Regions from separate parts of the Anoxybacillus eryuanensis genome, predicted to be linked through region 3. Evidence: riboswitches for the same ligand, from Rfam matches in the RefSeq annotation. Region 3 holds a riboswitch; each other region holds the start of a gene.
The links. Region 3 has a riboswitch for cobalamin ahead of HNQ84_RS04215 (ABC transporter substrate-binding protein). Riboswitches for the same ligand answer to the same signal wherever they lie in the genome.
Positions count from the first base shown of each region.

Region 1: it holds a riboswitch for cobalamin, as region 3 does, so the genes downstream of both, HNQ84_RS02175 ((2Fe-2S) ferredoxin domain-containing protein) here and HNQ84_RS04215 (ABC transporter substrate-binding protein) in region 3, are expected to answer to the same signal.
Region 2: it holds a riboswitch for cobalamin, as region 3 does, so the genes downstream of both, HNQ84_RS12305 (ribonucleoside-diphosphate reductase subunit alpha) here and HNQ84_RS04215 (ABC transporter substrate-binding protein) in region 3, are expected to answer to the same signal.

Region 1 covers NZ_JBPODS010000001.1:407,164-415,576, reverse strand. The annotation lists gene HNQ84_RS02190 (alpha-amylase family glycosyl hydrolase) at 1-1,318, shown strand, start outside; gene HNQ84_RS02185 (glycoside hydrolase family 31 protein) at 1,338-3,665, shown strand; gene HNQ84_RS02180 (LacI family DNA-binding transcriptional regulator) at 3,682-4,716, shown strand; cobalamin riboswitch at 4,802-4,983, shown strand; gene HNQ84_RS02175 ((2Fe-2S) ferredoxin domain-containing protein) at 5,125-5,487, shown strand; gene HNQ84_RS02170 (energy-coupling factor ABC transporter permease) at 5,484-6,236, shown strand; gene HNQ84_RS02165 (energy-coupling factor ABC transporter substrate-binding protein) at 6,233-6,502, shown strand; gene HNQ84_RS02160 (CbiQ family ECF transporter T component) at 6,495-7,217, shown strand; gene HNQ84_RS02155 (energy-coupling factor ABC transporter ATP-binding protein) at 7,201-7,980, shown strand; gene cobJ (precorrin-3B C(17)-methyltransferase) at 7,986-8,413, shown strand, end outside.
Region 2 covers NZ_JBPODS010000014.1:45,060-53,472, forward strand. The annotation lists gene HNQ84_RS12295 (cytochrome ubiquinol oxidase subunit I) at 1-42, shown strand, start outside; gene HNQ84_RS12300 (cytochrome d ubiquinol oxidase subunit II) at 57-1,094, shown strand; cobalamin riboswitch at 1,189-1,389, shown strand; gene HNQ84_RS12305 (ribonucleoside-diphosphate reductase subunit alpha) at 1,500-3,776, shown strand; gene HNQ84_RS12310 (flavodoxin domain-containing protein) at 3,788-4,279, shown strand; gene HNQ84_RS12315 (ribonucleotide-diphosphate reductase subunit beta) at 4,233-5,270, shown strand; gene HNQ84_RS12320 (diverged REC-like domain-containing protein) at 5,284-5,736, opposite strand; gene HNQ84_RS12325 (DUF2325 domain-containing protein) at 5,733-6,023, opposite strand; gene HNQ84_RS12330 (DUF1540 domain-containing protein) at 6,195-6,350, shown strand; gene HNQ84_RS12335 (cytochrome ubiquinol oxidase subunit I) at 6,528-7,877, shown strand; gene cydB (cytochrome d ubiquinol oxidase subunit II) at 7,867-8,413, shown strand, end outside.
Region 3 covers NZ_JBPODS010000002.1:329,884-338,296, reverse strand. The annotation lists gene resA (thiol-disulfide oxidoreductase ResA) at 1-371, shown strand, start outside; gene resB (cytochrome c biogenesis protein ResB) at 384-2,000, shown strand; gene ccsB (c-type cytochrome biogenesis protein CcsB) at 2,012-3,187, shown strand; gene HNQ84_RS04225 (response regulator transcription factor) at 3,276-3,992, shown strand; gene HNQ84_RS04220 (ATP-binding protein) at 3,989-5,752, shown strand; cobalamin riboswitch at 5,820-6,011, shown strand; gene HNQ84_RS04215 (ABC transporter substrate-binding protein) at 6,128-7,084, shown strand; gene HNQ84_RS04210 (FecCD family ABC transporter permease) at 7,050-8,090, shown strand; gene HNQ84_RS04205 (adenosylcobinamide amidohydrolase) at 8,093-8,413, shown strand, end outside.

The DNA of each region.
Region 1 (8,413 bases), on a different contig from region 3:
GCAAGGAATTATTGACAAGCTTGACTACATAAAAGAGATGGGTTTTACAGCGATTTGGCTGACCCCGATTTTTGCGAATGAAAAAGGCGGGTATCACGGTTATTGGATTGAAGACTTTTACAAAGTGGAAGAACATTTCGGCACGCTCGATGATTTTAAACGGCTTGTAAAAGAAGCGCATAAGCGCGATATGAAAGTCATTTTAGATTTTGTCGTCAATCATACAGGATACAATCATCCGTGGCTGAACGATCCAGCGAAAAAAGATTGGTTTCATGAGAAAAAAGACATTTTCAATTGGGCGAATCAACAAGAAGTCGAAAACGGCTGGCTATTTGGTCTCCCTGATTTAGCACAAGAAAATCCGGAAGTGAAAGCGTATTTATTGGATGTCGCGAAATGGTGGATTCAAGAAACGGACATTGACGGCTATCGTTTAGATACGGTCAAACATGTGCCAAAGTGGTTTTGGGACGAGTTTTCTAAAGAAGTGAAATCGGTGAAACAAGACTTTTTCCTTCTCGGTGAAGTGTGGCATGACGATCCGCGCTACGTTGCGGAATATGGCAAGCACGGCATCGATGCATTAATTGATTTTCCGTTTTATAAAGAAGCATCAGCCATTTTTTCAAACGTCGATCAATCGCTTGAACCGCTTTACAACGTATGGAAGCGAAACGAGGCGTTTTATGACCGTCCGTATTTACTTGGCACGTTTTTAGATAATCATGATACGGTTCGTTTTACACGGTTAGCATTGCAAAATCGCATCAATCCGGTGACGCGTTTAAAGCTTGGATTGACGTATTTGTTTTCAGCACCAGGCATTCCGATTATGTACTATGGAACAGAAATTGCCCTTGATGGTGGGGAAGATCCAGACAACCGTCGTTTAATGAACTTCCGTACCGATAAAGAGCTCATTGACTATGTTACAAAGCTCGGTGAATTACGTGAGAAGCTTCCGTCGCTTCGCCGAGGTGATTTTGAGTTGCTTTATGAAAAAGACGGCATGGCGCTCTTTAAACGAACGTACGAAAACGAAACAACGGTCATTGCGATTAATAACACGTCAAAAACGCAAAAAGTGACGCTCGATGACGAACTGGAACAAGGAAAGGAATTGCGCGGGTTGCTTGCAGGCGATTTAGTGCGCAGCAAAAATGAGAAGTATGACATCATTTTAGATCGTGAAACTGCAGAAATTTACGTACTTGCGCCAAAAACAGGGGTAAACATTCCGTTTATCGCGGCACTTCTTGCGGTATATACAGCATTTGGACTGTTTTTATACTTAGCGAAAAAACGAAAAGCATGATGATGATGGGGGAGAGAACATGCTAGAAGATACGAGTTTTGCGATTCGACCGATCGACCAAGCGGACGAAAAAGAAGTGTGGCAACCGATTAGAGATGTGCAAAAAATTGAAGGAAAAAAACAAATATTTGCATTGACGTGCGACGAAGCAGTTGTTAATATTCATTTTTATCGTGGCGATATCGTTCGGGTGACGATCGATCCGTTCGATGGGAAGTACGATTCGGTTAGCCCAGCGGTCATCGCAACGCCAGAAAAAGTAGACGTGCACGTTCGTGAAGGAGAACATGGCTGGGAGTTGCAGACAAAACGATTAACGGTCGTCATCGAGCGAAGCCCGTTTCGGTTAGCGATATACGACAATGAAGGAACGCTGCTTGTGCGCGATGAACAACCTGTATGTTTTCAAGCAAAAGGGCGTATGCGCTGTGCACACGCGCTCACCCCGACCGATGTCGTATATGGATTAGGAGAAAAAACAGGTGTGTTAAATAAGCGCGGTGCAGTATGGACGATGTGGAATACGGATGTGTACGCGCCGCACAATTTAGAAACAGACCCGTTATATCAGTCGCATCCGTACATGATGGTGTTAAAAAACGGGCATGCGCACGGCATTTTTTTCGATCATACGTATAAAACGACGTTTGATTTACGCCATGAATCGTTTTATACGTTTACATCAGATGGTGGGGCGCTTAATTATTATGTGTTTGCTGGGCCGCATCCGAAAGATGTGTTAGCGCAATATACGCATCTTGTTGGACGCATGCCGCTGCCACCGAAATGGGCGCTCGGGTATCATCAGTCGCGCTACAGTTATGAAACGGAGCAGGAAGTGCGTGAACTTATCGATACGTTTCGGGGGAAACATATTCCGCTTGATGCGGTATATTTAGACATTCATTATATGGATGAATATCGTGTTTTTACGTTTGATCAAAAACGTTTTCCACATCCGCAATCGCTCGTTCAATATGCAAAGGAACAAGGGGTTCATATCGTGCCGATTGTTGATCCGGGCGTGAAAGTTGACGCGGAGTATGATACGTATCGTGATGGAGTGCAAAAAGATTATTTTTGTAAATATGCTGACGGAACGTTGTACAAAGGAGACGTTTGGCCGGGGACGAGCGTGTTTCCAGACTTTTTAAAGAAAAAAGTGCGCAAATGGTGGGGCGAGCAGCATACGTTTTATACGGACATCGGCATTGAAGGAATTTGGAACGATATGAATGAACCATCGGTATTTAACGAGACAAAAACGATGGATGAACAAGTCGTCCATGACGGATGGAAAACGCATCGCCAAGTGCATAACGTATATGGGATGATGATGACAGAGGCGACGTATCACGCATTGAAAAAGCAACTGAAAGGAAAACGCCCGTTTGTGTTGACGCGCGCAGGATTTGCCGGTATTCATCGCTACGCAGCTGTATGGACAGGCGATAATCGTAGCTTTTGGGAGCATCTTGAGCTGTCGATACCGATGTGCTTAAACTTAGGATTATCCGCAGTGGCGTTTTGCGGGGCAGATGTCGGTGGATTTGCACATGATGCGAATGGAGAACTGCTCGTTCGATGGACGCAAGTTGGGGCATTTTTCCCATATTTCCGCAATCATTGTGCGATCGGTTTTGCTCGGCAAGAACCGTGGGCATTTGGGGAAACATACGAACAAATCGTAAAACGATATATTGAATTGCGATACGAATGGTTGCCACATTTATATTCGTTATGCTTTGAAGCGTATCAAACAGGTGTGCCGATGATGCGCCCACTGATGATGGAATATCCGAACGATCGCGAAACGTGGAATATCTCAGATCAATTTATGGTTGGAAATGAAGTAATGGTCGCTCCGGTGATGCGTCCGTATACAGCGCATCGTATCGTGTACTTCCCAGAAGGACGTTGGGTTGATTATTGGACGAAAGAAAAATTTGAAGGTGGTCAGCGGTATATTGTCGAAGCACCGCTTGATCGTTTGCCGATATATGTGAAAGAAGGGGCGATGATCGCTCACGCCGATGTAAAGCTATCGACCGCTACGGCTGATGAACAGATCACATTGCACGTGTATACAATGAAAGAAGGAACATCGACATACACGCTTTATGATGATGACGGCGCAACGTTTGCGTATGAAAAAGGGGAATATATCCGCATGCATATTCGAGCGACGTTTGTTGATCATACCGTTCATTTTGACGTAAAAACAGATGGGACGTACCAACCAACATGGCAATTGCATGTCTCGTTTGTTGGGGACGTGCCGACAACGATTGTTGTCAATGGGGAACAACGAGTCATCGATGAAGCGACAAACACGTTTGTTTTGTAAGAGATGGGGGATTTTTATGACAGTAACGATTAAAGATGTAGCGAAGCGAGCAAATGTGGCGCCATCGACCGTTTCCCGCGTCATCGCAGATAGCCCGCGCATTAGCGAGAAAACGAAGAAAAAAGTGCGCGAGGCGATGAAAGAGCTTGGCTATCATCCGAATTTCATCGCGCGCAGTTTAGCGAATAAGTCGACGCAAGTGATCGGGCTCGTTATGCCAAGTTCAGCAGATAAAGCGTTTCAAAACCCGTTTTTCCCAGAAGTTATCCGCGGCATTAGCAAAGCGGTGCATGATCGGCAATATGCGTTACAGTTATCGACGGGAGAAACGGAAGCGGAAATTTACGACGGGGTCGTGCATATGGTGCAAGGAAAGCGCGTCGATGGTGTCATTTTGCTGTATTCGCGTGCGAACGATAAAATTATGGCGTATTTACAGAAAGAAGATGTGCCGTTTGTTGTCATTGGAAAACCGCATAAAAAAGCGGAAGAAATTACGCACGTTGATAACGATAACGTTCGGGCGGCGCGTGAGGCGACAGAATATTTAATTGAACTTGGTCATGAGCGCATCGCGTTTGTCGGTGGAAACGTCAATCTCATTGTAACGATGGATCGTTTGCGCGGTTATGAAAAAGCGTTAAAATCTGCAGGTCTTGTATATCGTAAAGATTACATTGTGCATGAAGAATTTTTAAAAGAAGGCGGACAAGAGGCGATGAAAGAGTTGCTTTCACTTGCTGAGCCGCCAACCGCACTCGTCGTGGCGGACGATTTAATGGCGCTTGGGGTATTAAATACGCTTGCTGAAATGGGATTAAGCGTGCCGGGAGATGTATCGATTGTCAGTTTTAACAACGTGCTTTTATCGGAAATTTCTCGTCCACCGCTTACATCGGTAGACATTCATATTTTTCAACTTGGCTTTGAAGCGGCAAGAAATTTAATTCAACAAATCGAAAACCCGAATGAGCCGATTAAACGAATCATCATCCCACATACGATCGTGAAACGATTTTCGTGCGATTACTACAAAGCGCCTTCTGAATAAGAAGGTGCTTTTTTATAAAACAGGCTAGGCGAGAAGAAAAAAATGGTGTATCATATTCTTAACATTCGTGCTCTTTGAAAAACAATATACGATGAAGCAAGTACGGTGCATACGTCCGTATGCTTAAAAGGGAAGAACGGTGCAAAGCCGTCGCGGTACCCGCCACTGTGATGGGGAGTTTCGTTGCAATATGCCACTGATTTTTGGGGAAGGCGCAACGAGATGATGAACCTAAGCCAGGAGACCTGCCTGCTTGCGATACGTCGGCTGCCTACGGGAATATAGGTAGACGTGCGGGGACGATGAAAAATAAACAACAATTGTGAAAGTTTTATTGTTTGAATCTTTCGTTTTTTCTGCACCTCTACCTAGAGGTGCTTTTTTATTTTTAAAAAAGGAGCGACATATATGGCGACATGGGATTTACAAGGAACGAAACATCATGTGTTGATTTGTAACGGAGGGAGTTGTATGCGAAAAGGTGGAGAGGAGGTGACACAAGCGATTCGTGATGAAATTGACAGGCTACAACTACATGAGTACGTTCATACAACGCGGACACGATGTAACGGTCGCTGTGAAGATGCGTGCGTCGTTATCGTTTATCCTGAAGGAATTTGGTATCGTGCCGTTGATGAGCAGATCGGAAAGGACATCGTACGAAAACATGTACGCGATGGTGAAATGTTGCATGAATATGTGACGTACACATACGATGAAGGCTTTGTCATGCCTAAATATAGCGTTGCGACAAGGGGGAAGAAAAAGTGAAGAAACCGTTGTTTTGGATTGTTAGTATGTGCGCTACGGTCTATATTTTATTTGCACTTTCACCTTCCGCATATGCGATGCACATTATGGAAGGGTTCTTACCTTGGCAATGGGCGCTCATTTGGTGGTTGCTATTTTTACCGTTTTTCTTTATTGGTTTACGTACAATGACGCGTCTGATGAAACAAAAGCCGGAGGTGAAATTACTCCTTGCACTCGCTACAGCGTTTACATTTGTTTTGTCGGCATTAAAAATTCCATCTGTCACAGGCAGTAGTTCGCATCCGACAGGGACGGGGTTCGGGGCGCTTTTATTCGGACCGTTTGTTATGACGGTCATCGGTACAGCAGTATTATTGTTTCAAGCGCTTTTGCTTGCGCATGGTGGATTGACGACGCTTGGGGCGAATGCATTTTCGATGGCGGTGGTCGGTCCGTTCGTTGCGTACGGCTTGTTCGTTTTATGTAAAAAGTGTGGAATATCATTGCGTATGTCCGTCTTTTTAGCGGCGATGATGGCTGATTTGGCGACATACGTCATGACGTCGTTTCAACTCGCCCTAGCATTTCCAGATGTAACGAGTGGAGTATGGGGCGCATTTTTAAAATTCGCGTCAATTTTTGCGGTGACACAAGTACCACTTGCAATTACGGAAGGACTCCTTACTGTTGTCGTATGGAACTTTTTGCATACGTACTCGGAGCGAGAGTTAGATGTGTTAGAGGAGAGGGGAGTGTTTTTTAAATGAGCAATCGTATATTGTTGTTCATTGCCGCATTGTTGATCGTGTTGCCGCTATTTATTGTGAAAAATACGGAGTTTGCTGGAGCGGATACGCTTGCGGAAAAAATGATTCAACAAATCGCACCACATTATGAACCTTGGTTTGATGTCGTATTTGAACCGCCGAGTGGAGAAGTAGAGACGTTATTATTTTCTTTACAAGCTGCGCTTGGTGCTGGGGTAATCGGCTACATCATCGGTTTATACAAGGGAAGAAAAAGAAATGATTAGTTGGCTTGATCAATGGGCGTATCGGAATCGCCTTTCGAAATTAAATGCTACATTTAAGCTAATATTTGCGCTTATTTTGCTCATATGGGCGCTTCTTGGGACGAATGTTGTCCGCTTAATCATTATCGTTTGGTTGCTCGTTTGGTTGCTTGGATATGCACGTTTGCCTTCGAGTGTTTGTTTACGCGTTTGTATGCTCATAGCGCTCGTTATTCTCGGAAGTAGCATACCGCTTCTTTTTTCATTTGATGGCGCAATTCACTTCATAAGTGAAAGCTTTTCATATGTAAGTACAGTTTTTTTACGGGCGTTTACAAGTTCGCTTGTTCTCTTTTTCCTTGCAGCAACAACACCATTTTTTCGTATTGCTCACGCATTAAGCAAATGGCACGTTCCTAAAGCATTTATTGAACTGTTGTTGTTGACGTATCGTTTTATTTTTATAGTAGAAAAAACAGCAAAAGAACTGTTTGTTACGGTGCAAATAAAACGTGGGGAGCGGGATTGGCGCTTTGCTTCACTAGCTGTTGCACAGTTGTTACGTCAAACATTACATCATTATGAGGCGATGATGATTGCACAACAGGCGCGCAACGTTTCTTTTGCTGTTCCAATGTGTGCAGATGAACAGTTGCCAAGAAGGTATGTCATCGAAGCGTTTATTGGAATTGTTGTTCTATTTATTTTGGAGGGCTTATATGCTACGGTTTCATAATGTTCATTATACGTATCGGAACGGCGCATACGTGTTAAAAGGAGTATCACTTACAATTGAACGAGGAAAAAAATATGCGCTCATCGGAAAAAACGGTTGTGGGAAAACGACGTGGTTGCTTCATGCAAACGGTATTTACCGACCGACCAAAGGGGATGTGTATTGGGAAGGAGAGAAAGTAGCAGATCGTCAGCAATGGCGAGATTTGCGAAAGCATGTTGGTGTCGTTTTTCAAAACCCAGAACATCAATTTTTAGCACCGATGATTGAGGAAGAACTAGCGCTTAGTTTAGAAGGAAATCACGAGCAAATGGCACAAATTATGAAACAATTTTCGCTTGAGAAGTGGCGCGATATACCGATACATCATTTAAGTCTTGGACAAAAAAAATGGTTATCGCTTGCGGTGGCGATGGCGCCCAAGCCTCATTTACTTATTGTCGATGAACCATCTGCTTATTTAGATGTTTCGCAGAGCGAGCGCTTAGTCATGAAACTAAATGAGCTGCATAAAGAGGGTACAACGCCCGTTGTCATTACGCACGATCTTGATTTCGTTTGGCAATGGGCGGATGAAGTGTTTGTTATGCATGATGGTCGCATCGTTTTGCATGGAACACCGGCCTTTGTATTTACAAAAACGAACATATTTTATGAGCTTGGTTTGCCGCTTCCACTTCTTTTACGCATATGGCTGAAGGAAAACAAGATGTGTACAGAACAGCAATTGTTTGAATGGATTGAACGATGGAAAAGGGAGTGAAAAGGATGGCTGGAAAATTGTTTGTTGTCGGCTTTGGTCCGGGAAGTGTCGATCATATGACAAAGCGAGCTCGCGAGGCGATTGAAGAAAGCGATGTTATTGTCGGCTATAAAACGTATGTCGATTTAGTCATGGATCTCATCGATGGAAAAGAAGTCATTAGCACGGGAATGACAGAAGAAGTGAGCCGGGCTCAAGAGGCGATTAAACAGGCGGAACGTGGTAAAAAAGTGGCTGTCATATCAAGTGGAGATGCAGGGTTGTACGGTATGGCGGGGCTCATTTACGAAGTGTTAATTGAAAAAGGATGGGAAAAAGAAACAGGCATTGAAGTGGAGATTATTCCGGGTATTTCAGCCATTCATTCTTGCGCCGCTTTATTAGGGGCACCCATTATGCACGATTCATGCACGATTAGTTTAAGCGACCATTT
Region 2 (8,413 bases), on a different contig from region 3:
CGCCGTCACCCGATTGAACAACATTTATCGACACACATGTAGAAAGGAGCAAGATCATGACAGATGAATTAATTGCTATTTCGATTTTATGGGGATTTATTTTTATTTACGCCGTCATGGCGACGATGGACTTTGGAGCTGGTTTTTGGTCGATGGTATATATGAACCGCCCTCAAACGAAAGCGACGAAAATTGCCAATCGATATTTGTCACCGACATGGGAAGTGACAAATGTATTTATCGTCGCGATCGTCGTGGCGCTCGTTAGCTTTTTTCCAGGAGCCACGTTTATGCTCGGCACGATTTTACTCATTCCTGGAAGCATCATTTTACTTTTGCTCACTATTCGCAGTGCGTTTCTCGTTTTTTCACACGTTGCTCCTAAGTATGAAAAAGTGCTCGTTTACATTTCTGGTATAAGCGGTTTGCTTATTCCAGCCTTTTTAATTAGCGTCTTACCCATTACACATGGATCTTTCGTTGAAACGGTTAATGGCGTCAGTCACCTTCGTCTAGACCGTCTATTTACAAGCCCACACGAATATGCATTCATTGCCTTTGCTATAACAAGCACACTTTTTCTTTCTTCACTTTTATTAGCGGATTACTCGAACGAAGCAAACGAAACCGAAGCCTATGCGATTTATCGTCGCGATGCGCTCATTATCGGGCCATTTGCTCTCCTCTCTTCAATTTTAATTATGATCACGATGCGAAGCGAAGCGCGTTGGTTGTATGATGGGATGATTGCGTATTGGCCATGGCTTGCTGCTTCTGTCGCACTATTTCTCGTGGCTGGTTTAGCTCTTTTTCTTCCTTCATGGAGAAAGAAAAACGGACGTGGGATGCCCCGCCTTGCAGTTGTAGCAATCGTATTACAGTATTTTTGTGCAAGTTACGCATATGGAAAAGCTCATTTACCATATATGATTTATCCAGATGTAACAATCGAGTCTGGATTTACGCATCCGAATACGTTTCGTGCCCTTTTTGTGACATATATCGTCGGCTTTGCAATTTTATTTCCAGGATTCATTTATTTTTGGCGGCTGTTTATGAAAGACCGGCGGTATGTAGCAAATGATGAAAAATAATGATTGCAAATGTTGAAATTTTTCGCTATAGTTTTAAACGTAAACCTTTTTCGTACAATATATTGTGATAAAAAATAAAAATAATAACTATATATTGAAACCGACAAGTGAAGGTGTCCAAGCGGACTTAATAGGGAATCTGGTGCGAATCCAGAACTGTCCCCGCAACTGTGTGCGCAGACGAAATGGAAACAACACCACTGTATATGTCAGCTTTTCAGGCGCATATATGGGAAGGAATCCAAAGTAGGAAGAAGCGCAAGTCAGGAGACCTGCCTTCCTTGTATCGTTTCATATTCTTCGGGGATTGAGAAGATGAAACGATGGTGAAAGCATGCCTTTTTCCATCGTTTCATCCGCTCAACTAGAGCGGATTTTTATTTTTAGGGGAAGGGATGTTACATGATGCACGTAAAAGAAAAAACGGAAATGAATGAAGAGACGGTTCGAACTTTGTTATTTCATATTTTTAAAGACTTTCCACACTTATCAAGTGAGCGATACATCGAGCGTACGATACGGTCACTGACGTATACAAAATCATACGATGACATAATGAACAAACTTATTTTAAATGCACTTGACGAAATCACGGTAGAACAGCCGGATTGGACGTTTGTTGCAGCTCGTCTCTATTTGCAACAGTTATACGACGAAGCAGCTATAAATCGCGGCTATGATCGATCCGAAACATATGGCTACTTTTATGAGTTGCAAACACAGCTCGTTGATCTTGGGATTTACGATCCTTTTGTACTCGAACGATATACGAAAGAAGAACTACAAGAAGCAGGGACATGGATCGATCCGAAAAAAGACGAGCTATTTACATACATCGGGTTAAAAACGCTCGTTGATCGCTATTTAGCAAAAGGATATAACGGCGAAATTTATGAATTGCCACAAGAGCGTTTTCTAACGATCGCCCTCACGCTCATGGTGAATGAAGATAAATCCAAACGAATGGATTTAGTAAAAGAAGCCTATTGGGCGCTATCGAATCAATACATGACTGTGGCTACACCAACTTACGCCAATGCAGGAAAGTCTTACGGACAATTATCAAGTTGTTTTATTGATACAGTCGATGACAGTTTAATCGGCATTTATGAATCAAATACAGACATCGCTCGTTTATCTAAAGGCGGTGGCGGAATTGGTGTATATTTAGGAAAAATTCGCGCGCGCAACTCGGATATTAAAGGATTTAAAGGTGTATCGTCTGGTGTCATTCCATGGATGCGTCAATTAAACAATACGGCTGTATCGGTGGATCAACTTGGTACGCGTCAAGGGTCTATTGCTGTATATTTAGATGTTTGGCATAAAGATATTTTCTCTTTCTTAGATGCAAAATTAAACAATGGGGACGAACGTCAGAAATGTCATGATTTATTTTACGGCGTATGCATTCCAGACTTATTTATGGAGCAAGTCGAAAAACGTGGCGATTGGTATTTGTTCGATCCACACGAAGTGAAAAAGGTAATGGGTTGGAAAGATAAAAACGGCAATCCGCTTGGTCTTGAAGATTTTTACGATGAAGAGCGAGGTCATGGCTCCTTCCGTGAAAAATATGAGGAGTGTGTCAATCATCCTCAGTTAAGCAAAGAGCACGTGCCTGCCATTGAAATTATGAAGCGCATTTTAAAATCACAATTAGAAACAGGAACACCTTATATGTTTTACCGTGATGAAGCAAATCGAATGAACCCAAACAAACATACAGGAATGATTTATTCAAGTAATTTATGTACGGAAATTATGCAAAATATGAGCCCAACAACTATAACAAAAGAATATACACAAGATGGCGAAATTATTGTTCATAAAAAACCGGGCGATTTTGTTGTCTGCAACCTATCTAGTATTCATCTTGCTCGTGCCGTACAAGATAATGTATTAGAACGGCTCATTCCGATTCAAGTGCGCATGTTAGATAACGTGATTGATTTAAACGAAGATCGGATTGAAGTGTTGCAAGCGGTGATGACAAATAAAAAGTACCGTGCCATCGGTCTAGGGGCATTTTCTTGGCATCATTTATTAGCGTTAAAAGGGATTAAATGGAATAGCGAAGAAAGCGTACGACTTGCTGATCAATTGTTCGAAAAAATCGCTTATTTAACGATTCAAGCAAGCATGGAATTGGCAAAAGAAAAAGGAGTTTATCCAGCGTTTAAAGGATCGGATTGGCATACAGGAGCGTATTTTGAGTTGCGTGACTATCATTCACATGATGATTTAGATTGGGACGGTTTAAAACAACAAGTCATGAAACATGGTATTCGCAACGGTTATTTAATGGCGCCTGCGCCAAATGCTTCGACTTCCGTTTTAGCCAATGGAACCGCATCATGCGACCCTGTGTTTAACCGTTTATACTTTGAGGAAAAGAAAAATTACAAGATTCCTGTGACTGTGCCAGATTTAAGTCCAAAAACGTATTGGTATTATACAAATGCCTATGAAGTCGATCAAAAAATGAGTATTCGTCAAAATGCAGCAAGACAAAAACATGTCGATCAATCGCTAAGCTTTAATCTATATGTCTATAATACAATCAAAGCCAAAGATCTGCTTGATTTACACCTAACCGCATGGAAAGAGCGTTTAAAATCAACGTATTACGTTCGTAGTACCGCCGTAACAATTGAAGAATGCGATGTTTGTTCATCGTAGGAGGAAAAAATATGAACGTTCTCATTTGCTATACATCGAAAACAGGAAACACGAAAGAAGTCGCTTTGTTGATTGAGGAAGCTTTTCATTCACATGGACATGCCGTGAAAACGATGAATATTGACCATGTTTTTGCTATCGAATCACTCATCCATGAAGCGCATCTCCTTCTATTCGGTTCGTACACATGGGGAAATGGACAACTTCCACATGAAATGAGGAGAATGCTTCGTTTTCTTATTAAAGAACGAAAACTTACTCTGCCTCCTGTTGCGCTATTTGGTACAGGAGATCAAATGTGGCCATATTATTGCCGTGCAGTTGATGAAATGGCATACCATCTACGAAAAGTCACACCGGTACTTGGCATACTGAAAATTGAGCAATCGCCACGCGGACATCAACAACATTTGCCGGCTTTGTTCGTACAACGACTACTAGAGGAGGTCGAACATTTTGTTATTGACGAAAGTAAAGTTGTTGGAACCGTCGCATCCAAATAAGGCAACAAGCATTATCAACGGAAAAGCAAGCGGCATTTTAAACTGGAATGATATTAAGTATAGTCACTTTTATGACATATATAAAATGCTGCTCGCAAACTTTTGGACGCCATTTGAAATTAACATGTCTGACGATATTAAACAATGGCACACGTTAAGCGAGCGAGAGCGCGATGCGTTTTTACACATTATCGGCTTACTTTCGATTTTAGACTCTGTTCAACCGAACTTTATTGGAGCAATGAAAGAATATATTACCGATCCGAGCGTCAAAGCGATTTTTTCGATTATCGAACAGCAAGAAGTGGTACATAATCAGTCGTACTCATACGTTCTTGCCTCGATCGAAAAATTATCCGAGCAACATCGCGCCTTTGAAATGGCGCGTACGAATCCGCACATTTATAAACGAAATGAGCACGTTATTCGCGTATATGAAGCATTTCGTGAACAACCGACTGTTGAAACATTTTGCCGAGCCCTTGTCGCTTCACTCGTATTAGAAGGAATTAATTTTTACTCTGGTTTCGCCTTTTTTTACAATTTAGCTAGAAACCATAAAATGTTAAAAACATCAACAATGATTAGCTATATTAATAAAGATGAGCTATGCCATAGCTACTTTATTTCTCAACTCGTACGCGCTGTGTTATGGGAAAATCCATATATTGATGAAGATGGAGCGTTTTCTGCGTGGATATATGACTATATCGACGAAGCCATTCGTTACGAAACAGAATGGTCGCGCTTTGTGTTGCGCGATATAGATGGCATTGATGTCATCGAAATGGAGAAATATATTGAATATCTTGGAAATAAACGATTGCGTATGCTCGGCTTAGATGATCGATACTATGCAGATGAAAATAGTATGCCTTGGATTCGCGTCTTTAGCGATGAAAATGTGAACTTAGGCAAAACGGACTTTTTCGAAGCCCGTCCACGTTCATATACAAAAACAACAGATATTAATGGGTTTGACGAATTGTAAAAAACCGGGTAACCTACCCGGTTTTTTTACAATATGTTTCACTTGTAAACGTAACATAAGATAAATGATTTTTCATTATATCATATATTCGGATTGTTTTCGGTTTTTGACCGAAATGATTTTCAAATTGTTGAGATGCATCTAATGAAGAAATATGATCAACAACAAAAACATTCATACATGATGGTACAACTCCTATGTGAGACGTACATGATGCGGTAATAAAGGCATCACGAGCACCTAATATGTGAACAAAAGACTGATCGTTCGCAACGAAACGAAGCAAGTAATCCGTCATTTGTGCAATCGTTTTATAATATGTAACGGGAGAATCACAAGAAGCGATCGAAAACGATGATGTTGCCCGTTCAATTCCTTTTAGCAACGTAAGTGATGAACGATGAGGTGAACATATGCTGTAATGATAAGCTAACACTTCATTCAAAAACGATTGCCACAATGTCATCTCACTTCCCCCATTTGCTGAATGACGGATTGGATGGAACTCCATGAACGTTTCACAAAATAAATTGGCTTATGTTGGTCTTTTGCTTTTTGTTTAATGACTTTCGCTAAATTATGGTTAATATAATCCGTCATAACAAATACCATATCAACGTGCTCAGGAATTTGTCGTTTCACCATATTCACTTTCCTGCCATCTAAATGAATAATCTCCTTAAATCCTGAGTTTTTTAATTTATCGGTAATGTTTCCTAAATGATCTGCTCCAACAACTAATAATGATGACATGTAACTCCCTCCAAATTTTTTTATATTCCATAATCTCATTCTAATTGAGAATGATTATCTATGTCAATATTATTGATAAAAATTCTCAATAATATTGCTCATTTTTTCATGTTATGTCTTGCCAATGTTTTGTCTACACTAACATCAGCATAAAGAAAGGAGGAAATAATCATGGCAAAAGATGTACTTTGTGAAGTGCAAAACTGCCAGTTTTGGTCGCAAGGCAACCGATGTAGTGCAGACGCCATTTACGTCGTAAGCCATGCAGGTGCAACAGCAACGAGCTCGACAGAAACAGACTGTAAAACGTTCCAACCGAGCGAATAATTAAACACCCCTTGCCTGTCGCAAGGGGTTTTCCAATTTTTCGACGTTAAAAACAATGAATAGACACATTTTTTTAAAATTATCGCCACAGTTTTGCAACATTTCTATCATCTCTTTCTCACGTGTTAAGGTTACTCTTATACATAGTAAAATACTTAACATGTTGGAGGGGGACTTATGAGCGATGTGCTTTTGTTAAGCCGTTTTCAATTTGCAATTACAGTTTTTTATCACTTTTTATTCGTTCCGTTAACCATTGGGCTTATTGTTTTGCTTGCGTGGATGGAAACGCAACATGTGCGAACAAAAAATCCGCTTTATCGACAAATGGCAGACTTTTGGGGGAAACTATTTGCCATTAACTTCGTTCTCGGTGTAGTCACAGGTATCACGATGGAATTTCAATTCGGAACAAACTGGTCTGAGTATTCGAAATATATGGGGGATATTTTCGGATCTCCTCTCGCCATTGAAGCGCTCGTTGCTTTCTTTTTAGAATCAACATTTATGGGCATTTGGCTGTTCGGAAAAGATAAAATTTCACCGAAACTTCGTGCCTTTTCAATTTGGATGGTTGCAATCGGTACAAACATTTCAGCACTTTGGATTATTACAGCAAACGGTTTTATGCAAAATCCCGTTGGGTATATTGAAAGAAATGGACGTATCGAACTACAAAACTTTTGGGAAGTTGTAACAAACCCATATGCTTGGCATATGTTTGTACACACTGTTGTCAGCTGTTATATCGTTGGGGCATTTTTTGTCATGGCGGTTAGCGCATGGCATTTATTGCGTAAACAACATGTCGAGTTTTTCAAAAAATCGTTTAAATACGGACTCATTTTAGGACTAATCGCAGCAACAGCGACACCATTTATTGGTCATAAATCAGCATCGTTTGCAGCAAAAATGCAACCAGCTAAAGGTGCAGCGCTTGAAGCGGTTTGGGAAACAAAAGAAAGTTTACCATTTCACATTATTCAAATTCCCGACCCAGAAAATGAGCGAAATATCGTTGAATTTTTAACAATTCCAAAGCTCGGTAGCTATTTTTACACACATTCGTTTGATGGAAAAGTCGTTGGATTTGATCAAATTCCAAAAGATGAACGTCCAAATGTTAACATCGTCTTTTATTCATTTCGTTTAATGGTCGCACTCGGTTTATATTTTGTCGCTCTATTTTGGTACGGATTTTACTTATATCGCAAAAATAAATTAGTGGAATCACGACGTTTCCTAAAACTTGTGATGTATTCTGTGTTACTGCCGTATGTGGCTATTAATGCTGGATGGGTTGTTGCTGAAGTTGGTCGCCAACCTTGGACAGTGTACGGATTAATGCGCACAGCTGAAGCCGTATCACCAATTTCACTTTCGCAAATCATTTTCTCACTTGTCAGCCTCGTTTTATTTTATACCATCTTGCTTATTGCTGACGTGTACTTAATGTTAAAGTATGCGAAAAAGGGACCATACACAACCACAGCTACGAAAGGTGGGGAAGTTCAACATGTCTCATGAAACAGTGGCGATCATTTGGTTTGGTCTATGGGGACTCATTTGGACGGTGTACTTCGTTTTAGATGGATATACGCTAGGCACGGGGATGTTGTTTCCGTTTTTAACGAAAAATCGACAAGAGCGAAATCAACTCCAAGAAGCTGTCGGACCGTTTTGGGGTGGCAATGAAGTATGGTTAATTACAGCTGGCGGAGCTACATTCGCTGCATTTCCTGCTGTTTATGCTGACTTATTTAGCTTCTTATATACGCCGATGATGCTTATTTTATTCGCGCTCTTTTTCCGTGCTGCTGGATTGGAATTTATGCATAAAGACGATTCACCTCTTTGGCAAAAAAGCTGGAAATGGGCATTTACAATTAGCAGTTTTGCTTTAGCACTTTTATTTGGCGTTGCATTTGCGAATTTGTTTTACGGCTTAAAAATTGGTCCATCCGGATATGAAGGAACGTTGTTCACTTTGCTTCATCCGTACGGTCTTTTAGGTGGCTTATTATTTATTAGCTTATTTGCTGTCTCTGGTGCCTTATGGGTCA
Region 3 (8,413 bases):
GCAACAAAATTCAACTATCTGATTACCGTGGAAAAGGTGTATTTTTGAATTTTTGGGGAACGTGGTGTAAGCCGTGTGAAAAAGAAATGCCATACATCAATAATCAATACAATCTATATAAAGATGAAGGGGTAGAAGTGATCGCTGTGAACGTAGGAGAAGCGAAAGTAGCTGTACAAACGTTCGTTAATCGTTTCCAGCTTTCATTTCCAGTTGTCATCGATCAACAAGATCAAGTAATGAACGCGTATCATATCGGTCCATTGCCAACGACATTTTTAATCGACAAAGACGGAAAAATTGTAGACATTATTACAGGAACAATGACAGAAGAAGATATAAGAAAATATATGGAAACAATTAAGCCGTAAGGGGTTTTCAATATGGAACACGTAAAATGTGAATGCGGACACGTCAATCCGATCGGAACAGTACTTTGTGAAGCATGTGGCAAACCGCTTGAAGAGGTGCCAACATTAGTAGATATGCGCTATGAAGGTAGCGCGCGACGTTCACAAACGTACAACAAAACGATTATTGATAAAATTTGGAACTTTTTTTCGTCTGTCAAAGTTGGGGTTTGGTTAATTGTTATTACATTAATTGCTTCAGCTATCGGTACGATTTATCCGCAACAAATGTACATCCCGCCAACTGTATCACCGGCCGAATATTATGAACAACAGTACGGCTGGTTGGGAAAATGGTACTATACACTTGGCTTTCATGACTTGTATAGTTCATGGTGGTATATGTTGCTTATTGCACTCATTGGTGTATCGCTTGTCATTTGTAGTTTAGACCGCGTCGTTCCGCTATACCGAGCGTTAAATAATCAGCGGGTGACGCGTAACGAACAATTTTTACAGCGGCAACGGCTATTTAGCCGCGCGCAAGCAACAGATTATGAAACGGCGTTGCAACATGTCGTGGACAAGTTAACGAAGCGTGGCTATCGCGTTCGTGAAGAAAATGGGAACATTTTAGCGGAAAAAGGACGTTTTTCGCGTTGGGGACCGTATGTCAATCACATTGGTCTCATCATTTTTTTAATTGGTGCGATGCTTCGATTCGTTCCTGGAATGTATGTGGATGAAAACATGTGGATTCGCGAAGGTGAAATAAAAGAAATTCCTGGAACAAAAGGAAAATATTTTTTGGAAAATAAAAAGTTTATTTTTGAAGTATATGAGAAAGAAAAAGAGAAAGAAGCGTTTCAACCAGCGATTGACCGCGTTGGTAGCGGAATGATGGCGAAAAACTATCAAACAGACGTTGTATTATACGAACGTGTCGGTCCCGTCGTTCCTGGCGAAGAGCCGAAGCTCAAAAAAATAAAAAGTTTTTCGATTCGTGTCAACGAACCGTTAAAGCACGATTATTATGCATTATATCAAGTAGACTTTAAGTTAGATGAATTAAAAAATATGTCATTTCATTTGACAGATAAACAAACGAACAAATCATTTGGCACGATTACTATTGACTTAATTCAACCTGAAAAAGAGTATGATCTCGGTAACGGCTATAAAGTACAACTATTAAGCTATTTTCCAGATTTTTATTTTGATGAAAATGGAAATCCGAATACGCGCTCGAAAGTTCCAAACAATCCAGCGTTTGTATTTAAAATGTTTGCCCCTGATCGTCCAAAAGGGGAAGTGAGTTTCACCGCCATTCGTCAAACGATTGAACCGCTTGGTGACAATAAATATAAGATGTCGTTTGCCGGTATTGAAACACGAAACGTATCGGCATTAACGGTGCGACGCGATTTTACACTTTGGATTTTAGGGGTTGGCGGCGCAATTTTTATGATTGGTCTTATTCAAGGAATGTATTGGAATCACCGCCGCTTATGGATTCGCCGGATGAATGAAGAAGTGCTTATTGCCGCACATACGAATAAAAACTGGTTTGGATTGAAAAAAGAGCTTGAAGGAATATTTAACGATACGCCGTTTGTCATGCCGATCGATCAAGCGGACAAGCGGTCATAGGGGGGAACATTGTGGTTCAACTAAGCAGTACATTACTATATATAGCATTTGTTCTTTATTTAATTGCCACACTTTTCTTTGGCGGTGCCATTCGCGTCAAAAAGAAAGATGGGATAGACCGCTGGGCGACAATTGGGATCGTTGTGACGACCATCGGATTTATTGCACAACTCGGTTATTTTATTACACGATGGATTGCCGCTGGGCATGCACCTGTCAGCAATTTATTTGAGTTTACGACATTTTTCGGCATGATGCTTGTCGGAGCGTTTATCGTCATTTATTTTATTTACAAAACAAGTTTGCTTGGCTTATTTACTTTGCCGATTGCTATTTTAGTGATTGCTTATGCGAGTATGTTTCCACGGGAAATTTCTCCGCTTATTCCAGCGTTACAAAGCGATTGGTTGCATATTCATGTAACGACAGCGGCAGCTGGAGAAGCGATTTTAGCAATTAGTTTTGCAGCAGGATTGATTTATTTAATTCGCGTTGTCGATCAATCGAAATCGAGTAAGCGCACGTTTTGGCTCGAGTTCGTGCTGTTTTTCTTAATTAGTACGCTTGGTTTCGTTATCGTGACAACGTCGTTTCGTGTCGCTGGCTACGAAGCAACGTTTGAATGGATCGATAAAAACGGTAAGCAAGATGAAATGGTATATCATATGCCAGCACTTGTTGGACCGCACGAAGGTGTGTTAAAAACAGAAGGACGCATGACACCGCTTATTGACATGCCAGCGATCATTAACGCGCGCAAATTAAATACGGTAATTTGGTCTTTATTTGCAGGTCTTGGCCTATACGGTTTGCTTCGCCTCGTTTTACGGAAGCGCATCGCAGCCGCGCTACAGCCGCTTGTGAAAAACGTTAATTTAGACTTGGTTGATGAGATCGGATATCGTTCTGTAGCCATCGGATTTCCAGTATTTACGCTCGGTGCTCTTATTTTTGCGATGATTTGGGCGCAAATTGCATGGACACGTTTTTGGGGCTGGGACCCGAAAGAAGTATGGGCGCTTATTACATGGTTGTTTTATGCTGCCTTTTTACATTTGCGTTTATCGAAAGGATGGCATGGCGAACGTTCGGCATGGCTTGCGGTCATCGGATTTGCGATTATTATGTTTAACTTAGTAGCAGTGAACTTAGTTATTGCCGGTTTACACTCATATGCTGGATCTTAAAACGTCTTCGTAATGAAGGCGTTTTTTTATGAGAAGTAGAAAAAAGTTTACCGGTTTTGTACAATAGTGAATGAGGAGGTATGACATCATGGAGAAGGAAATTAAAATTTTAGTTGTTGATGATGAAGAACGAATTCGTCGCTTGCTCCGCATGTATTTAGAACGTGAGCAATATGTCATTGATGAGGCAGAAAACGGCGAAGATGCGCTAGCGTTAGCGCTTGAAAATGATTATGATTTAATTTTACTGGATCTTATGTTACCAGGAAAAGATGGCATTGAAGTATGTAAACAGCTACGGGAGAAAAAAGCAACGCCTGTTATTATGTTAACAGCAAAAGGAGAAGAAGCAAACCGCGTGCAAGGATTTGAAGCAGGAACGGACGATTATATTGTAAAACCGTTCAGTCCACGTGAAGTGGTGCTTCGTGTTAAAGCATTGCTTCGTCGTACCGCCAACTCTCCATATGTACCGACGGATACGACTGCACGAGATGTGCTTGTTTTCCCACATTTAACAATTGATCATGATGCCCATCGTGTCACAGCGGACGGACATGAAGTAAGCTTAACTCCGAAAGAATACGAGTTGCTTCACTTTTTAGCGAAATCGCCAGATAAAGTGTTTGATCGTGAACAGTTGTTAAAAGAAGTATGGCATTACGAATTTTTTGGCGACTTACGCACAGTCGATACGCATGTCAAACGATTGCGCGAAAAACTAAATAAAGTGTCGCCTGCTGCGGCTAAAATGATTGTCACCGTTTGGGGTGTCGGGTACAAATTTGAGGTCGTGAATGAATGATGGCATTATGGCGTAGTGTAGTTGGCAAACTATGGCTGACCATTTTGTTGCTCGTTGCTTTCGTCCTTTTTATTTTAACAGTTTTGTTACTTGGTTTTTTTGAAAAATATTATTTAGAAAAGACAGGAGATCAATTAACCCAACAAGCAGTGAAAGTGGCTCGTGTCGTGGCGGAACATGATGAACAATTTGCACGTTCCATTGCCTGGACGATGGTTGATGACGTCTCGAAGCTCATGATCATTGTTGATGATCGGCATTATTGGTACTCACCGAATGAAAAGCTTGCTGATTTGCCACTCTCGTTTATTCAGCAAGATAGGCAGTTATCGCGTGTTTTTAATGGGAAAAAAGTGGTAAAACGAACACTGATGCCAAATCAAACGATGCGAAACAATGAATATAACGAGCTATTTATTGTCGGCGTCCCGCTTCAAACATCTAATGGAAACGGTGCTGTTTTCGTGTATCAATCGTTAAAAGCAGTAGAAGAAACGACAAAACAAACGACGAAATTTATTTTTCTTGCGGCATTTATTGCGATTGTACTAACGACGGTGTTCGCATTTTTCTTGTCTACACGCATTACAGCACCGCTTCGAAAAATGAGGCAAGTGGCATTTGAAATCGCACGTGGAAAATTTGATTCTAAAGTGCCGATCGTCACCCATGACGAAATCGGGGAACTTGCGATGGCATTTAATCAAATGGGTCGGCAACTGCAATTTCATATTAATGCGTTAAACCAAGAAAAAGAGCAATTAGCAAGCATTTTAAGTAGCATGGCAGATGGTGTTATCACGCTCAATCGAAATGGCGAAGTGCTCATTACAAATCCGCCTGCCGATAGATTTTTACAAGCGTGGTATTACGAACAAGGGCAGCGCGACGATTTATCGCCACTTCCTCCGCAAGTAAATGAATTGTTTAAGAAAGCGGTAACGGAAGAGAAGGAACAAGCGATAGAAATGGCGTTACAAGGTCGCAATTGGGTCATTGTCATGACGCCGTTATACAACGGCAAAATGATTCGCGGAGCGGTTGCGGTGCTTCGCGATATGACGGAAGAACGACGATTAGATAAGTTACGCAAAGATTTTATCGCCAATGTCTCTCATGAATTGCGCACGCCGATTGCGATGTTACAAGGATATAGCGAAGCAATTGTCGATGATATTGCAGCGACAGATGAAGAGAAAAAAGAATTAGCAAAAGTCATTTATGATGAATCGTTGCGCATGGGACGCCTCGTCAATGATTTGCTTGATTTAGCGCGCATGGAAGCCGGCCATTTAACGCTTCATCACGAGCAAGTGTCCCTTCGACCGTATATTGAACGTATCATTCATAAATTTCAAGGGTTAGCGAAAGAAAAAGGGGTTCGTTTGCTTGTTGACATGAACAACGAGCCCATTGTTTCGTTCGATCCCGATCGTATTGAACAAGTGATGACGAATTTAATTGATAACGCTCTTCGTCATACAGACGACGGTGGGGAAGTGCGTGTCATTGTCGCTGCGGATGAAGAAGTCGTACGCATTTCCGTACAAGATTCTGGTACAGGTATTCCAGAAGAAGATTTACCGTTTGTATTTGAGCGTTTTTATAAAGCGGATAAAGCGCGTACGCGCGGTCGATCTGGTACGGGATTAGGTCTTGCGATTGCGAAAAACATCGTCGAAGCGCATAAAGGAACAATTACTGTTCATAGCAAACTCGGAGAAGGAACGACATTTACATTTGCATTGCCATTAAAATAGAAAAAATTTGTTGCTATTCATCATATTTTTCGTTATGATAGAAACGTAAAAATTGTTCGACAATTACATACATCCGTTGCAAAAAGGTGTCGAACGGGCGACCTAGTAGACTTAATAGGGAATCTGGTGCAAGTCCAGAACTGTCCCCGCAACTGTAAGTGCTGACGAAATGAAATATGCCACTGTACGATTCGTATGGGAAGGCTTCAAAGTAGGATGACGCATAAGTCAGTAGACCTGCCTTTTTGCATCGTCATTCGCGTCTTCGGGGAGTGAGATAGCGAAACGACAAGAGGAGTTATTATCTTTTGTTGTTTCCAACTCATTCCATTTGGGATGAGTTTTTTATTTTGATACATAAAAGGGGGTAAAATCATGAAAAAATGGAAACAGTACATGTGGCTTTTGGCACTCGTGTTGACGCTCGGATTAGCAGCGTGCAACAGTAGCGCAGAGCCAGCGAAAGAAACAAAACAAGAGACCAAAACAGAGGAAGTTGCTTTTCCAGTGACCGTCAAAGATGCGGTTGGTGATGTCACGATTGAAAAAGAACCGACAAAAATCGTTTCACTCATTCCGAGCAATACAGAAATTGCATACGCGTTAGGGCTTGGTGACAAAATTGTCGGTGTCAGCGATTTTGATAATTATCCAGAAGATGTGAAAAACAAAGAAAAAATTGGTGGCATGGAATTTAATGTAGAAAAAATTATTTCGCTTCAACCAGACGTTGTGCTTGCGCATGCATCTAGTGCCCACAATGCTGAAGAAGGGTTAAAGCAGTTAAAAGATGCAGGCATTACGGTCATTGTTGTGCCAAATGCGACGTCGTTCAATGACGTATATGCGTCCATTGAGCTCATCGGGAAAGCGACAGGGAAAGCGAAAGAAGCAGCGGATGTTGTGCAGCAAATGAAACAAAAAATTGATGCGATTGCTGAAAAAGCGAAAGAAGTAAAAGAGGAAGCGACAGTTTGGGTCGAAGTTTCTCCTGCACCAGAAATTTATACAGCAGGAAAAGGAACATTTATGGATGAAATGTTAACGATCATTCACGCGAAAAACGCAGCAGGTGATCAAGAAGGATGGCCGATGTTTACTGAAGAAGATGCGGTGGCATTAAATCCAGATGTCATTATTACGACGTATGGCTATTATACGCCAAACGCTGTCGAGCAAGTGCTCGCTCGCCCAGCATGGAAGGAAGTTCCTGCGATTAAAAATAAACGAGTATATGATGTCAATTCTGATTTAGTTTCTCGTCCAGGGCCACGTTTAGTTGAAGGGGTCGAAGAAATTGCCAAAGTCGTTTATCCAGACATTTTTAAATAATTACATTACTGCATCAATCATTGCGATCGTTGCATTATTATTAGGGATATCGATTGGATCACAATCGATTCCCTTTTCTTCTATATGGGAAACGTTGTTGCATCATACGTTTCATACATCTACAAATGTTCCCGCGGCCATTTCGCAAATTATTGTTTCTATTCGCTTACCACGAGTTGTGCTCGCTTTTTTAGTTGGCGCCGCACTAGCACTTGCAGGGGCAGCGTTTCAAGGTCTTTTGAAAAACGTGTTAGCTGATCCGTATACGATCGGTGTATCATCTGGTGCAGCTGTTGGAGCGGTCATCGTTTTCTTTTTTCAGCTTCATTTGTCGTTTCTCGGTCGTTTTACGTTACCGATTGTGAGCATTATGTTTGCGCTCGTGACGTTATTGTTTGTTTTGTTATTTGCTCGGCTTGCTGAGCGCAATATGGGAATTGAAACAATTGTTTTAATCGGTATTATCATGAATGCGTTTTTCGGCTCTGTTATTTCACTTATGGTTGCCTTTAGCGGTGAGGAATTGCGTCAAGTTATCAGTTGGTTAATGGGAAGTGTCGCGATGCGCGGCTGGCCATATGTTTCTTTATTTGTACCGTTTTTTATCATCGGCTGTCTCGGCTTATTTGTACATATTCGCGAGTTAAACGCCTTTTCATTTGGAGAGCGAGCAGCTGCAAACATTGGTGTACATGTATTACAAAAAAAGTTATTCATTTTACTTAGCGCCTCACTACTTACAGGCGCAGCGGTAGCTGTATCGGGAACGATCGGCTTTGTCGGACTGGTCATTCCGCATATGACTCGTTTGATTTGTGGGGCGAATCATCGAAAATTGTTGCCGCTTTCCTTTTTATATGGTGGCGCGTTTTTAGTATTAGCAGATGTCGTGGCGCGAACGATTGTTGCACCGCGGGAATTGCCGATCGGAGTCATTACATCGTTGATTGGAGCACCGTTATTTGCGATGTTGTTATTTAAAAGTTTAAAACGGAAGACGGGATGAACATGATTGATGTGAAAGACGTTTCGTATCAATATGGGGAAAAGCAAGTATTACACCATATTTCATTTACCGTTCATGAAGGGGAGTTTTTTGGTATTTTAGGGCCGAACGGAAGCGGAAAAACAACGTTAATGAAACTGTTAAGTCGAGAACTGCCGTTACAACGAGGAAATATTGTTGTTTGCGGACGACATATTGAAACGTATAAACCGAAACAATATGCTAAACTCATTGCTGCGTTGCCTCAACATATAGACGTTTCGTTTGGATATACAGTCAAAGAAATGGTTGAGCTTGGACGCTATCCTTACCAATCTACTCTT